DNA from 2 places in the Schnuerera sp. genome. Region 1 is predicted to be linked to the other one. Evidence: a T-box and tRNA genes for the amino acid it is inferred to sense, from the RefSeq annotation. Region 1 holds a T-box; the other holds one or more tRNA genes.
What was found. A T-box is a leader RNA that pairs with one kind of tRNA and senses whether it is charged. The one in region 1 lies ahead of VK998_RS10425 (valine--tRNA ligase), so its partner is inferred to be a tRNA-Val.
Positions count from the first base shown of each region.

Region 2: it has a tRNA-Val gene. The T-box ahead of VK998_RS10425 (valine--tRNA ligase) is inferred to sense a tRNA for this amino acid. The anticodon was not compared.

Region 1 covers NZ_DATHXO010000441.1:9-3,257, forward strand. Annotated here, with positions in the region: gene pgsA (CDP-diacylglycerol--glycerol-3-phosphate 3-phosphatidyltransferase) at 195-731, shown strand; T-box leader at 784-1,009, shown strand; partial or broken gene VK998_RS10425 (valine--tRNA ligase) at 1,058-3,249, shown strand, end outside.
Region 2 covers NZ_DATHXO010000160.1:142-13,101, reverse strand. Annotated here, with positions in the region: gene VK998_RS03835 (stalk domain-containing protein) at 1-1,551, shown strand, start outside; gene VK998_RS03830 (adenine phosphoribosyltransferase) at 1,692-2,210, shown strand; gene VK998_RS03825 (DUF445 family protein) at 2,246-3,706, shown strand; tRNA gene VK998_RS03820 (tRNA-Val) at 3,752-3,828, opposite strand; gene VK998_RS03815 (cytoplasmic protein) at 3,957-4,295, shown strand; gene VK998_RS03810 (methylglyoxal synthase) at 4,421-4,909, shown strand; gene rpsD (30S ribosomal protein S4) at 4,949-5,548, opposite strand; gene VK998_RS03800 (RnfABCDGE type electron transport complex subunit D) at 5,826-6,797, shown strand; gene VK998_RS03795 (RnfABCDGE type electron transport complex subunit G) at 6,794-7,399, shown strand; gene VK998_RS03790 (NADH:ubiquinone reductase (Na(+)-transporting) subunit D) at 7,400-8,023, shown strand; gene VK998_RS03785 (NADH:ubiquinone reductase (Na(+)-transporting) subunit E) at 8,023-8,613, shown strand; gene VK998_RS03780 (NADH:ubiquinone reductase (Na(+)-transporting) subunit F) at 8,625-9,725, shown strand; gene VK998_RS03775 (CvfB family protein) at 10,003-10,842, shown strand; gene VK998_RS03770 (hypothetical protein) at 10,891-11,100, shown strand; gene ndk (nucleoside-diphosphate kinase) at 11,129-11,527, shown strand; gene VK998_RS03760 (MATE family efflux transporter) at 11,670-12,960, shown strand, end outside.

The DNA.
Region 1 (3,249 bases):
CTTTTTTACAACCTGTTAAACTAAGAGTCATCATCAGTGTAAGTACTAGAATTAATGAGATTAGTTTAAAAACCTTTGACAAATATATCCCTCCTATAATATTATAAGAATAATGAGTGGTCTTTTATAGTTATAATATTCTAGATATAATTTTTGGTTACTAAATAAATAGATTATTGAAAAGAGGTTTTGACATGAATATTCCTAATATGTTAACTATATTAAGGATTATATTGGTACCTATATATTTATTTCTTTTTTATTCTGTATCAGATAACCATCTACTTTATGCTGGGATAGTATTTATAATTGCTGGAGTTTCAGATGTATTAGATGGATATATAGCTAGAAAATATGATTTGACAACGAAAATAGGGGCAGCGCTAGATCCTCTAGCAGATAAATTAATGACTTTTGCAGTACTAATAAGTTTTACTACAGCTAAACTTATACCCTCCTGGGTCCTGTTAATCTTAGGTGTCAAGGAAGTAATAATGATAGTAGGCGGTTTTATACTATATTTATTAAAAGGCAATAAAGTCCTTCCTTCAAATAAATATGGGAAAATAGCAACAGTTTCTTTTTATGTTGCAATTCTTTCCATAGTATTTAAATTCCCTAGTTTAAATGTAACAAAACTATTGATTTTAACTACTGTTATATTAAATATATTAGCTTTTATAAATTATTTAGTGATCTATTTATCCAAAGATAGTAAAAACTATATCTAGAAAATATTGACAAACTGTTATTTTATATGTATAATATTTACTAACAATTTTATATAATACGATGAAGAAGAGGAGTAGGTAACTATTCTATACAGAGAAAAAAGCTCTTAGGCTGAAAGGCTTTTATAGGTGTAGATTACTGAAGGTAGCTTCTAAGTATTCTAGCTGAAAAAAAGTAGGTTAGAACGGAAAATCCGTTATAAATATTAAGCGCCATAATAGCCATAATACTATTATGGAATTAAGGTGGTACCGCGAACAAACCCTTCGTCCTTATATCTAAAGGATGAAGGGTTTTTTAAATTGAAAAAAGAGGAGGATTTAGGATGATAGAGAATTTACCAAAAACCTATGATCCAAAAGATTTTGAAAATAGGTTGTACGATTTTTGGAAAGAAAAAGAATATTTTAAAGCCAATGTAGATAAAGACAGAAAGCCATATACAATTATGATGCCCCCACCAAATGTTACCGGGAACCTTCACATGGGGCATGCTTTGAATAATACTATTCAAGACATTCTTATTCGATGGAAGAGAATGGAGGGCTATGAAGCATTATGGCTACCAGGTACAGATCATGCTAGTATTTCTACTGAAGCAAAGGTAGTGGAAAAGATTAGATCCGAAGGTAAAACTAAAGAAAAGTTAGGAAGAGAAAGATTTATTCAGGAAGCTTGGGATTGGACTAAAAAATATGGTGGGAATATAAACAATCAGTTAGAAAAGCTAGGAGTATCTTGTGATTGGAGTAGAGAAAGATTTACATTAGACGAAAGCTTAAGTAATGCAGTAGAAGAAGTATTTATTAGATTATATGAAAAGGGATTGATATATAGAGGAGATAGGATTATAAACTGGTGTCCAAACTGTAAAACAGCTATCTCTGATGCAGAAGTAGACCATGAAGAGAGTTTAGGACATATATGGCATATACGATATCCTATCAAAGATGAAGAAAAATATATTATCATAGCTACTACAAGACCAGAAACTATGTTAGGTGATTTAGCAATTGCAGTTCATCCAGAAGATGAAAGATATGCAGATTTAATAGGGAAAATTGCTATACTACCATTGGTAAATAGAGAAATTCCTATTATAGCTGATGAATATGTAGAAATGGATTTTGGTTCAGGAGCAGTAAAGATAACTCCATCCCATGATCCTAACGACTTTGAGGTAGGAGAAAGACATAATTTAGGGCAATGTGTAATAATGAGTGAAGATGGAACAATTAACGAAAATGGTGGAAAATATAAAGGATTAGATAGATATGTTGCAAGAAAAGCAATAGTAGAAGATTTAGAAAATGAAGATTATTTAGTAGAGATTAAAGACCATGATAATAGCATAGGCCATTGTGAAAGATGTAAAACTGTTGTTGAGCCATTAATATCCAAACAATGGTTTGTAAAAATGGAACCTTTGGCAAAACCAGCCTTAGAAGTTTATAAAGAAGGAAAATTAAACTTCATTCCCGAAAGATTTGGAAAAGTTTACACCCATTGGTTAGAAGGTATCAAAGATTGGTGTATATCTAGACAACTGTGGTGGGGACATAGGTTACCAGTATATTATTGTGAAGACTGTGGCGAGATAATGGTTTTAAAAGAAAAGCCAAAAAGATGTACTAAATGCAACAGTACCAATGTTTATCAAGATCCAGATACATTGGACACATGGTTTTCATCAGCCCTATGGCCTTTTTCAACATTAGGTTGGCCAGAACAAACAGAAGACTTTGAATACTTTTTCCCAACAGATGTTTTAATCACAGGATATGATATTATATTCTTCTGGATAGTTAGAATGGTATTTTCAAGCTTAGAACAAACTGGAAAAGTACCTTTCAAAGACGTATTTTTAACTGGACTAGTAAGGGATGCTGAAGGTAGAAAAATGAGTAAATCTTTAGGTAATGGTATAGATCCATTAGAAGTAATAGATGAATATGGTGCTGATGCTTTGAGATTTACCTTAGTTACAGGAAATACTCCAGGAAATGATATGAGATTTTATATGGAAAGAGTGGAAGCTAATAGAAATTTTGCAAATAAACTTTGGAATGCTACTAGATTTGTGTTGATGAACCTAGATGAGAACATTTCAATAGAAAAAATAGACAGTGCATTTTTAGAAGAAGAAGACAAATGGATAATATCAAGGGTAAATAGTGTTATAAAAGATGTTACGACCAACTTAGATAAGTATGAAATAGGAATGGCTGCACAGAAGATTCATGATTTCATATGGGATGAGTACTGTGATTGGTATATTGAAATGGTAAAACCTAGATTGTATGGCGATAATAAAGAAAGCAAAGAAACAGCAGAAAAAGTATTATTACATGTATTAGAGAATATATTAAAATTATTACATCCATTTATGCCTTTTATTACAGAAGAAATATGGAGACATCTACCTTTAAGAGAAGAAGACCTGATAATAAGTTATTGGCCAGTCTACAATGAAGAAAATAAAGACATAGAAGCAGAAAAAAGGATGGCATTTATTAT
Region 2 (12,960 bases), on a different contig from region 1:
ACCAATGCGAAAGAGATAAAATATTTACTACTGGATCCAGAAACAGCAGAAGGATTTGTAATTGCTAGAGGAAAGGATATAACTGGGAAATATACTTGGATTGCAAATTTACAAGATAAGGGAGAAAAGGTTCTTGTAGCTGGTATTTATGATAATAAAGGACAGTTTTTAGCTGGAGATGCTATTTCTATATATCTAGATGTAGAGCCAAAAGTCTCTTTAACAGGAGTAACAGAAGGAGAAGTATTAAGTGATACAATATCTTTAGGAGCAGATATTAATTTTACAGCTACTAATGTAAAATATGAAATTACCAATTTAGATAACAATGAAACAAAGATTATTGGTGAAGATATTCCCCAAGATCCTTATGGCGAATATAGATGGGATCCTCAATTAAAGGAAAATGGCAATTATTCTTTTAAGGTAATTGCTTATGATAGTAATAATAGATCTTATGAAAGCCAAAAAGTATTGGCTAAAGTTGAAGTTAAACCTAAACTAGCATTATCAGGAATTGTAGAGGGACAAATAATAAATAAACCTGTTAACCTATTGGCTTCAAGGAATTTTGATGTTACAGAAACCCAATATATAATGAGGGACACTAGTACTGGAAAAGAAGAAATTTTAGCTAAAATACCCTATGGTGGCTATAGATGGTTCCCAGGACCAGAACTTTCAGGTGAGATAGAATTATTTACAAGAGTGAAAGATATAAAAGGTGTATACCACGAAAGTGAAGCTAAAAAAGTTGATTTACCAGGAGAACCTATAGTACTTTTAGAAGGAGTAGGTCCAAATCAAGTTTTAAAGGATTCAATAAAAATAAAGACTGAAAGTAATGTTACATTAGATAGCGTTAGCTATGTACTAATAAATCAAGAAACAGGAAAACAGAAAATCATTGATTCAGATGTAGATCCTTTAATTGGTCAGGAATATGCTCCTACCAAAGAAGATGTAGGATACTGGAATATAAAAGCTATTGGGAAGGTTAATGGTAAGCAAGTTAGTAGTGAAGAAATTCCGATTAGAGTTTATCTTGGAGAAACATATAAATCTTTACCAATAATTGAGAAGGATAAATTTCTAAATTTAGCTTCTGAATTAGCAAAAGATTCTTGGGATAGAACAGGCATGTCAGCAGCTTTACAAACAGCTCAATCAATTCTTGAAACTGGCTGGGGGCAAAGCGTACCTGTAGATAAATATAGTGGAAAACTTTCCTATAATTTATTTGGAATAAAGGGGAAAGGGCCACAAGGTTCAGTTACCTATAATACTTGGGAAGTTTATAATGGACAAACCTACCATGTCGATGCTGAATTTCGAGCTTACAATAATGTAGAAGAAAGCTGGGCTGATCATAAGGACTTCTTATTGAATTCTACTAGGTATGAACCATTCAAAGAAGTAATGCACAACAGCACTCAAGGGGCTTGGGCACTTAAAAGAACGGGTTATGCTACTGATCCAGAATATGCTATAAAGTTGATGAAAATTATTAAACAATATGAGTTAGAAAAATTAGATAAAGTAAGTATTTAATTAATTAGAGACGATTCTATTTAATATGAATCGTCTCTTCAAATTTTAAAGTACATAAATATATTATTATACTATCAATAATTAAAAAATATGATAAAATAAAATAGGATAATATGATTATAACTATAGGAGGTATAAATTTGGAACTAAAATCTAAAATAAGAGTAATTGAAGATTTTCCAGAGAAAGGTATTAGTTTTAAAGATATAACAACTTTAATAAATGATGGAAAAGCATTTTCAGAAGCTGTCAACTTAATAGTAGAAGATTTAAAATATAGGGAAGTAGAATATATTGCAGGACCAGAAGCAAGGGGATTTTTATTTGGAGCTACAGTAGCTTATGCTTTAGGGATAGGGTTCATACCGGTTAGGAAACCTGGTAAATTACCAGCAGAAACTATTAGTTATGAGTATGAACTAGAATACGGAACTAATACATTGGAAATACATAAGGATTCCATTGAAAAGGGCAAGAAAGTAGCAATTGTAGATGATCTACTAGCTACAGGTGGTACAATTCTATCTACAGCAAAATTAATTGAGTCTATAGGTGGAGAAGTAGTAGCAATGGAATTTTTAATAGAATTAGAATCCTTAAAAGGAAGGGAAAAATTAAATAAATACCATGTAAATTCATTAATTAAATATGAGAAATAAACTTTAAAAACGCAATAAGTATAAGAGGTGTAGAAGTGAGATTTATAATACCAGTAGTAATAGGAGCAACTATAGGATATATTACCAATTGGATCGCTATAAAAATGCTATTCAGACCCCATTACGAGAAAAGGATTTTTAATCTCCATATTCCTTTTACTCCAGGGCTTATTCCAAAGGAAAGAAGTAGAATTGCAAAAAGTGTAGGAGAAGCAGTAGGAGAATATCTGTTATCTCCAGAAGTAGTGATAAAATCCTTATATAATAATAAGAAGGATTTTATAAAAAAATGGGTTAAATCTTGTATAAATAAACTACAAAAAGAAGAAAAGTCATTAAAATCTTTAGTAAAGAATTTAGAGTATGGAAATTATAATGATTTGTTAAAAAGTATAAAAATGAAGATAACTAATTCTATTTATTTGCAATTAAGTCAAGAGAGTTTTAAAGAAAAATTAATTGATTTAATTGAAGATTATATATTTGAGGATTCTAAGGACGAACTTTACAGCCAAATAAATAAAAAAATGGAGTTGTTTTTATATCAAATATATAAATCAGATGAAGTAAAGCAAGAATTAGAAATTCTAATTAGTAATAAAATAGAAGAATTAACTAAAGACGAAAGGTCATTGTATGAGATAGTACCAGAAGAAGCAATTGATTTTTTAAAAGGGACTATTTATGAACAGGATGAAAATATTGTAAGAATTTTAAGGAATATTTTAGAAGACCCGATAATTGAATTAAAATTAAAGGAAGCTATTGAAACTATTGTTTCTAATAATATGAATAAAATAATTGCAATATTCATGAGCCCTGAAGTAATATCAGACAAAGTATTTTTTGCCATAAAGGAATATCTTTATAAACCGGATATCAATAAAAATATTGTGTCTATTATTATAACTTTCATTGATAAAATTTTAGAAAACAAGGTGGAAGACGCTGCCATAATAATTTCTTCAAAAATTGGAAAAGAAGAAATAGAAAAAATTTCTAATGTAATTTTAGAGTCTATTTTGAAAGAGGAAAATAGAAATAAGGCTGTTAATATAATAGATAGAAAGATTAAATCCGAAGAAACTAATATCAAAAAGAATATATTAAACTTTATATCTAATGAATTAGAAAGATTTTTAAGTTCAGAAATATTATATAATAATATATTCTTAACTATTGATATAATCGTTGAAAGAATCATGGATAAACCTGTTTTGTCTATTGTTGAAGATATTGACGAAGAAACAATTGAAAATATTACTAATTTATTTAACATTATCTCTAATAATTTTATTATGAATAAACTACCTAATATTGTAGAAGAATTTAATATATCCAAGGTAGTAGAAGAACAGATAAATAGTTACGATATAGCTTTTGCAGAAGAACTTATACTTGAAATAGCTAATAAAGAATTGAAAGCTATAACTTGGCTTGGAGCTCTTCTAGGCGGTATAATTGGTATTGTGCTACCAATATTGCAGAATATTTAATTTAAATAAAAAGAGCATCTACATATGGCAGATGCTCTAATTTTATGGTGGGCGATATTGGACTCGAACCAACGATCTCCACGATGTCAACGTGGCGCTCTAACCTGCTGAACCAATCGCCCATTAAACTATTAATATTTTAGCATATATTAATTCAAATTTCAATATAATAATTAGCTTCTAAATGTTTAGTATACTTCTTGACATAGTTTTTTCAATGAGGTAATATGAAAATATAGGGGGTGTAGCTTTGAAAAAAGTTGCTTTTTTCGCATTTAGAGGAGAACAAATGTGTTTTATGCATGTGCTTTTGAATGCAATAGATATGCATGAAAAAGGTATGGAAGTGAAAATTATTATGGAAGGTGAATCAGTTAAGCTGATTAGAGAACTGGAATCTAAAGGGAATAAATCTTATGAAAAGGCTAGAGAATTGAATTTGTTCGATTGTATTTGTAAAGCTTGTTCAGCTAAGATGGGTGTACTAGCATATAATGAAAGGACAGGGATTCCAATAAACGGAGAACTAAATGGTCATCCTTCAATGACTAAATTCATCGAGGAAGGTTATGAAATAATTACATTGTAAAGAGTATAGTTTAACTTTCTTCTTTATTATAAAAAAAGTGGCTTAAGCCACTTTTTTTATTGCTATATACTATAGATTTGTATAAAGTAATAGTATAATAATTAAAATATTAAGGAGTTGTAAAAATGGTTAGTAAAAAGGGTTTTAAGACTATAAAAATGGGAAAGCAAAAACGGATAGCTTTAATAGCTCATGACAATAGAAAAAAGGATATGATTCAATGGGTGGAAATTAATAAAGATAAGCTTAATAAACATTTCCTATGCGGAACAGGAACTACAGCTACTCTAATTTCTGAGACAATAAATTTGCCTGTTAAAGCTTTTAAATCTGGTCCTCTAGGAGGAGATCAACAAATCGGATCACGGATTGCAGAAGGGGATATAGATTTTATGATATTCTTCTGGGATCCATTAGAAGCCCAACCTCATGATCCAGATGTTAAGGCATTATTACGTATTGCAGTATTATATGATATACCTGTAGCAAACAACCAATCTACTGCAGATTTTCTACTTTCCTCTCCTTTTATGGAAGAAGAGTATATAAGAAAATTAGTAGATTTTTCTAAAGATATGGCTGATAGAACACAAGATTTAAAAATGGACTTATAAAACATATAGGCACCTAGTTTTAGGTGCCTATTATAATCATTACATTATACTTGAGTAAAATTCAACGACTAATTGGTCTTCAATTTCAATTGGTACTTCTTCTCTTGCTGGATATCTAGTCAATTTACCGGAAAAGCTGGATTCATCTTTTTCTAAATAAGGATATAGGTTAGGAAAAGATGAAAGGAAATTTTCTCTAAATAATTCTATATTCCTTGACTTTTTCTTTAAAGAAATAACATCTCCTATATTGACCCTATAAGAAGGTATATCTACTTTTTTACCATTTACTTTAATATGGCCGTGGACAACCATTTGTCTTGCCTGTCTAATAGAGGAGGCAAAACCCAATCTATAAATTAAATTATCTAATCTAGACTCCAATATCTTGATTAAAGCATATCCAGTTTGATCCTTAGATTTTTTAGCTTCCCGTACATATCCTAGGAATTGTTTTTCCATAACACCATAGTAGGTTCTTAATCTTTGCTTCTCTAGTAATTGCATACCATAATTAGATAGTTTTTTATCTGCTCTGGAAGTACCTTTCTTCGCTCTATTCATTGCCTTTGGATGGCCATATACATTTAATCCTAATCTTCTACATTCTTTAAATCTAGGATTCATTTTTTTTGCCAAAATTATCATCTCCATTTATATTTTTGCCGCGATAATTTTAAGCCAATAATAATATATCATAAAATGCTATAATTGTAAATGATAATTATTATCATCTATCAAAAAACAATATCTTATAATCAATCAATTTAAAATCATAATATAGATACCTAGATATTTTTATTAAAATTTCAATAATTATTAGTGTTACAAACCAATTATTGATGTTTTTTTTATTTAAATAAGGGAATATATTAGTATGAGTAAGGAAATTTAATTTTATGGAGGTGGTTTTTTGGTGTCTAACTTTCTGAAAAAATATTTTATGCCACAAAAGATGATGAGGACAGTTATCATTTCTTTAATTCCTCTAATCTTATCATCTATTTATTTTTATGGATGGAGGTCTTTGGTTCTTCTATTTTGGGTGACTCTATTTGGCGTTATAACCGAATGGTTTTATGAGAAGAAACAAGGTAAAAAGGCATCAGAAGCAATTTTTGTAACTTGTATACTTTATGTATTAACTCTTCCACCAAGGACACCGTTTTGGATTGCAGTGGTGGGAATTATATTTGGAGTTTTTTTTGGTAAAGAAGTATTTGGTGGTTTTGGGAGGAATTTATTTAATCCAGCCTTAGTGGCTAGAGCATTTGTTTATGTAACTTTCCCAGAACCATTAACTATCGAATGGTCGAAGGCAGCAACTGGTTTTCCAGGCGGGTTTGCTACATATATAACAGAGAATGTTGAAGCTATTTCCCAAGCCACCCCTATGTTGATTTTTCGTGAGACAGGGGAAATGTTACCTTCACTAAGATTATTATTAGGGAATGTTTCAGGTTCTTTAGGCGAAACTAGTGCTATTTTAATTATTTTAGCAGGAATATATATAATATATAAAAAAGTAGCATCTTGGCAGACCATGGCAGGAGTACTAATTGGGTTTACTGGATTAAGCAGTATTTTATATTTGTTTGGAAATCCACAAATCCCAAATCCTATTTTTGGTATACTATCTGGAGGATTTTTATTTGGGATGGTATTTATGGCTACTGACCCTATTTCATCTCCAAAAACCAAGGAGGGTAAATGGATATATGGAATCCTAATAGGAATAGTTACAGTAATAATACGTGGATATGCCCTATTTGCAGGAGGAATGATGTTTGCAATATTAATAGGCAATACTTTTGCTCCAGTTATTGATGAAGGTATAAAATATTATAAGAAACTAAAAAGAGAGGCAAAGGAAGGGGTGACGGCATGAAAAAATCCTTTGGTTTTCCAATTATTTTCATGGTGGTAATCACTGCTTTTTTTACATTAATACTTGCTTATCTGAATTATGCAACTACCGATGCAATTGCTTTTAATGAAGAAACGGAGTTAAGAAAGACTTTACTTTATGTATTTGATATAGATATACCTTCTGAAGAACCTAAAGTGATAGAAGAAGTATTTAATGAATATGTAGGTGAAGAAGTAGTAGAAGATGAAACTATTTACTTTGTTAAGGAAGGAGAAGAAGTATTAGGTTATGCTTTCCCCGTTGGAGGAACGGCTCTTTGGGGGACTGTCCAAGGCTATGTTGCAGTATCTGAGGACTATAGCCAACTTCTGGGACTAGACTTCGTATCCCATAGTGAAACACCAGGATTAGGTGGTAGGATTACGGAGGATTGGTTTAAAGAACAGTTTAGAGGTTTGAATTTAAGTGAAGCTACAGATGGAGAATATATTATATACAGACCAGCAGCTGGTGGGAATGTAGATGCCATTGCTGGTGCTACCCAAACTTCTAATTCTGTTAGCCAATTTCTTAATGAAGATATATATGAATTTATAAATAGACAAAGGGGGGAGGATTAAATGGCAGGAGATAGCCCAAAGAAAATATTTAAAAGAGGCATTTGGGAGGATAATCCAATATTTAGACAAGTCGTTGGAATATGTTCTGCTTTAGCTGTTACAAACTTAATGCTAAATTCATTGATAATGGGATTGGGTTTAATATTTGTTACAGCTTTTTCAGAGTTAACCGTATCTATTATAAGGAAGTTTACTCCTAAACATATTAGAATGATGGTTCAAGTACTTATAATTTCTGTCTATGTAATAATAGTAGACATTTTTCTTAAAGCTTACTACCCTGAAATGAGTAAAGCTTTAGGGCCTTATGTAGGATTAATAATAACAAATTGTATAATAATGGGTAGATGTGAAGGCTACGCCCAGAACAATCCGCCTCTAAATTCATTTTTAGATGGTATAGCTTCTGGAATAGGATATACTATAATATTACTTATGATATCCTTTATCAGAGAGTTATTTGGATTTGGAACCATTTTTGGATACAAGGTTTTAGGAGATTGGTGGACTAATTGGACAATAATGGTAATGCCACCAGCAGCTTTCTTTATATTGGGTGTGATAGTTTGGTGGGCTAGAAGCAAAACAACTAAAGAGGAAAAAGAGGGAGGTGCAACTAACTAATGATAGAACTTAATCCTTTTGTCATATTTTTTGCTGCTATATTTACAAACAATATGATATTTAGTTATTTTTTAGGTATGTGTTCATTTATTGGTGTATCCAATGAAATACCAACTTCATTGGGGTTGGGACAGGCGGTTACTTTTGTTTTAACTTTTACGACTATGTTAAATTATATAATCTATCATAATATTTTGGTACCTCTAAATCTAGAGTATTTAAGATTTATTGTATTTATTATTAGTATAGCTGCCTTTGTACAATTAATTGAAATGATAGTAGAAAGATATTTCCCAAATCTTTATTATGCTTTAGGTATATTCTTACCACTTATTACTGTTAACTGTGCAATATTAGGGGTTTCTTTATTTATGGTAATTAGAGAATATACATTCCTTCAATCAGTAGGTTTTGGTGTAGGCTCTGGAATAGGTTGGACTTTAGCAATAGTTGCAATGGCTGGTGCTAGACAAAGAATAAAAAACAATAAATTACCAAAGGGATTAGAAGGCCCTGGAATAACATTAATTATAACCGGCTTGATGGCCTTAGCTTTTATTGGCTTTTCAGGTATAGTGCAGATTCAATAGGGGGGAATAATATGGAAACTATACTAATTACAACAGCTACTGTAACAGCTTTTACTGGTATATTGGCTTTTTTATTAACCCTTGCTGACCGAACCATTGCTAACTATGGTGAGATGAAAATAACGATTAATGATGATAAGGAATACATAGTAGATGGTGGAAATTCGTTATTATCAGCCTTAATAGATGAAAAAATATTCATCCCCTCAGCTTGTGGTGGGAAAGGCACCTGTGGGTATTGTAAGGTAAAAGTATTAGAAGGTGGTGGACCGGTTCTTCCTACAGAGATGCCTTGGCTTACTGAAGAAGAACTTGAAGATAAAGTAAGGCTTTCTTGTCAATGTAAAGTAAAGGAAGATATGAAAATTGAGATTCCAGAAGAGCTATTTAATGTAAGAGAATATGAAGTTCAGGTGGAGTCCATTGAAGACATGACTCCTGTGATAAAAAAATTAAGATTAAGGTTTGAAGAAGGAGAAGAGATTAGTTTTAAGCCAGGTCAATATATTCAATTAAAGGCTCCTATATATGAAGGCAATGATGAAGAGGTATATAGAGCTTATTCAATAGCATCTCCACCTTCAGAAAAAAATTATATAGACCTTATAATAGGATATGTACCAGGAGGTAAAGCCACAACCTATGTTCATAAACATTTAAAAGTAGGAGATACAGTTGATATTAACGGTCCTTACGGAGATTTTTATTATGAAGATAAATATGATAATGAGATGGTTTTAGTAGCAGTTGGTACAGGGATGGCTCCAATCCTTTCTATTCTTTATCATATGAAAGATAAAGATATAAAACGTAAGGCTAAGTTTTATTTTGGTGCTAGAACTCCAGAAGATTTATTTCTATTAGATGAATTAAAAGAATTAGAAGAAACTTTATATGATTTTGAATTTATACCAACTCTTTCTCGAGCATTAGATGAACATAATTGGACTGGAGCGAGGGGAAGGGTAAATGTATTACTGGATAACCATATAAAAAATCCAGATGATAAGGAAGCCTATTTATGTGGTAGCCCTGCGATGATAGATACAGTAGTAGAAGTATTAAAAGAAAAGGGAATCCTTGAAGAACGTATATATTACGATAAATTTTAACATGATTTGAGCAAATGGGACATTTATGAGACCATTGAAAAGCGTTTAATTTGTCATTCTGAGCGTTAGTGAAGAATCTATAAATAGCACAAAAACAAGATCCTTCACCTTTAGCTCAGGATGACAATTTATTCGGTTCAGGATGACAATTTGACTTTTTCAGTGGTTCCGGACATATATAAATGTCCCATTTAATAGTTATATAAAAAATAGCAGGAAAACATATACTAAATATGATAAAATCGTAGTTACAATGAATAAAATAAGAGGTGTATTTATGATTAATATTGGTGAAATACAGAAATTAGAGGTAAAAAGGAATACTTCTGTAGGACTATTTTTGAATACTAAAAATAGTCGAAAAAAGGATGAAGACATATTATTACCTAAAAAGGAAATACCTAAAGATACTAAAATAGGTGATGAAATAGATGTATTTATCTATAGGGATTCTAAAGAACGACTAATTGCAACAACGAAAATTCCAAAAGTTACTTTAGGAGAAATAGGTTTATTAAAGGTAGTAGATATTACAAAAATAGGAGCATTTCTCGATTGGGGACTAGAAAAAGATTTATTTTTGCCTTTTAAGGAGCAAACTATGAAATTAGAAAAAGGAAGAAAATATTTAATAGGACTATATCTAGATAAAAGTGATAGACTATGTGGTACTATGAGAATAAAGGATTTTCTTCGTAGCGATTCTCCTTATAAGGAAAATGATTGGGTACAGGGAACAATTTATAGCATTAATGATGAAATTGGTGCATTTGTAGCGGTTGATAATAAATATGAAGGTTTAATACCTAAAAAAGAGTTAATAGGAATTTATACCCCAGGAGAAGAAGTAAATTTACGAGTAACAAATGTAAAAGAAGATGGGAAACTAGATCTTAGCTTAAGGGATAAATCCTACATGGAAATAGATAAAGATGCAGAAATGATTCTAAATAAAGCTGAAAGAAATGGTGGCGTGCTTTTATTAAATGATTATAGTTCCCCAAAAGAAATAAGAAAGGAATTGAATATTAGTAAATCTGCATTTAAAAAAGCTGTAGGAAGGTTGCTAAAAGAAGGAAAAATTGAATTTATTGAAGGTGGTATAAAGATATTATAAAATACAACGGGTACTACTAGAGAAAAATTATGAAACTATCTCCTTAAAATGAATATATTAGTTGTAACTATGTTTTTAAGGAGTGGTAGAATGAAGCATGTATCTATAGTAGATTATGGAGATGGTTCAAATTTAGAGGAAAAGATGAATGAATGGATTCTTACAAATGAAGAAAATTTACTAGAGATAATAGATATTGAATATACTCAACATGGGAATATGTTTTTAGCTACAATAACTTATTTGGAAAAGGAGTAATATATTAAAAAACTATTGAGGTGATAGAATGGAAAAAACTTTTATCATGATTAAAACTGATGGAGTAGAGAGAGGATTAGTAGGGGAAATAATAGGAAGAATTGAAAGAAAAGGTTTCAAAATTACTAAAGGGAAATTGTTTCAACCTAGTAGAGAATTAGTAGAAGAGCATTATATAGAACATAAGGAAAAACCTTTTTTTGATGAATTAATAGATTATTTAATAAAAGGGCCAGTTATGGCCTTAGAGGTTGAAGGAGAATCTGTCATAGATATAATGAGAATTATGATAGGGGATAAAGACCCTTGTAAAGCTCAGCCGGGTACAATTAGAGGAGATTTTGCTTATTCTCTTACTCAGAATATTGTTCATGGTTCGGATTCTATTAAAAGTGCAGAAAGAGAATTAAAACTGTGGTTTGATTAAAAGAAATTTTATTAAGATTTCATGCCCAATCCTTTTTAAATGAAAATAATAACATTTCGAGTATCTAAGTACTTTTTTTAATTGTAGATTGATGATATAATATTAAAAGAGTATATAGTTTAATTTGATGAGGTGAGGGCTTATGGAAAAACTAGATAGAAAAGAATTAATATTAAAGGGCAATATGTATAAAGCAATTATAGTACTATCTTTGCCTATTATGGTAAATAACTTTATTCAAACCTTATATAATTTAGCAGATGCTGTTTGGGTAAGTAAATTAGGCTCTGTTCAATTTGCAGCTACTTCTTTTGTGTGGCCTGTAATATTCTTATTTATATCTTTAGGCATAGGAGTTTCAATAGCTGGGACTTCTATTTTATCCCAACTAATAGGTGCTTCAGAATATGATGAAGCAAATAAATATGCTAGTCAATTAATGGTGCTATCCTTAATATTTTCTGTCTGCTTTGCTCTATTAGGATATATATTAAGTCCATATATTATTAAACTAATGGGGGGGAGTGGTGAACTAGCTGAATATAGTAATATATATCTAAGGCTAAGTTTTCTAGGTTTTCCATTTGTTTTCTTATTTTTCAATTTTAACTCTATTATGACAGCACAGGGAAATACACTAGCGCCAACTATACTTAGTGGTGCTAGTGCTATATTGAATGTAATACTAGACCCAATTTTTATATTTACATTGGATATGGGGGTAGCAGGAGCAGCTATAGCTACAGTAATATCACAAGCTTTATTGGTATTTGCTGGTATATATGTATTAAAAAAATATTCACCAATGATTAAACCAAAATTTAAGGGGTTTAAATTTAGCAAAAAAAAGTTGAAAAAAATTGTAGAAGTAGGATTTCCTGCAAGCATTGGGCAATCTGGGGCAGCTTTAGGTTTTGTCGTTTTAAATAGCTTTATAGCTTCCTACGGTACAGCAACATTAGCTGCTTTTGCCATGGTTAATAGGATTACATCATTAATAATGCAACCACCTATGGGTATAGGAGCAGGGTTAACTTCAATAGTTGGTCAAAATATGGGAGCAAATCAATCTCATAGAGTTCAAGAAGCTTTTAAAAAATCCGTTATAATTACATTGTCCATATCAGTTGTAGGGGTAATCTTTATGTTATGGAAGGATTCGGAAATAATAGAGCTTTTTATGCGTTCTAAAGATGATATGGAAGTAATTGAACAAGGAATTACATACCTTAGGTATATTTCAGTAACCATGCCTTTAATGGGGTTATTTAGTATATTCCAAGGACTTTTTCAAGGTTCGGGTCATACTAAGTATTCTATGACTATGGCTATTGGAAGACTTTGGGGTATTCGAATTCCTATGATTTTAATGTTTAAACATTTAACTAATTTAGGACCTGTAGGAATATGGATTTCTATGAGTTCTAGTAATT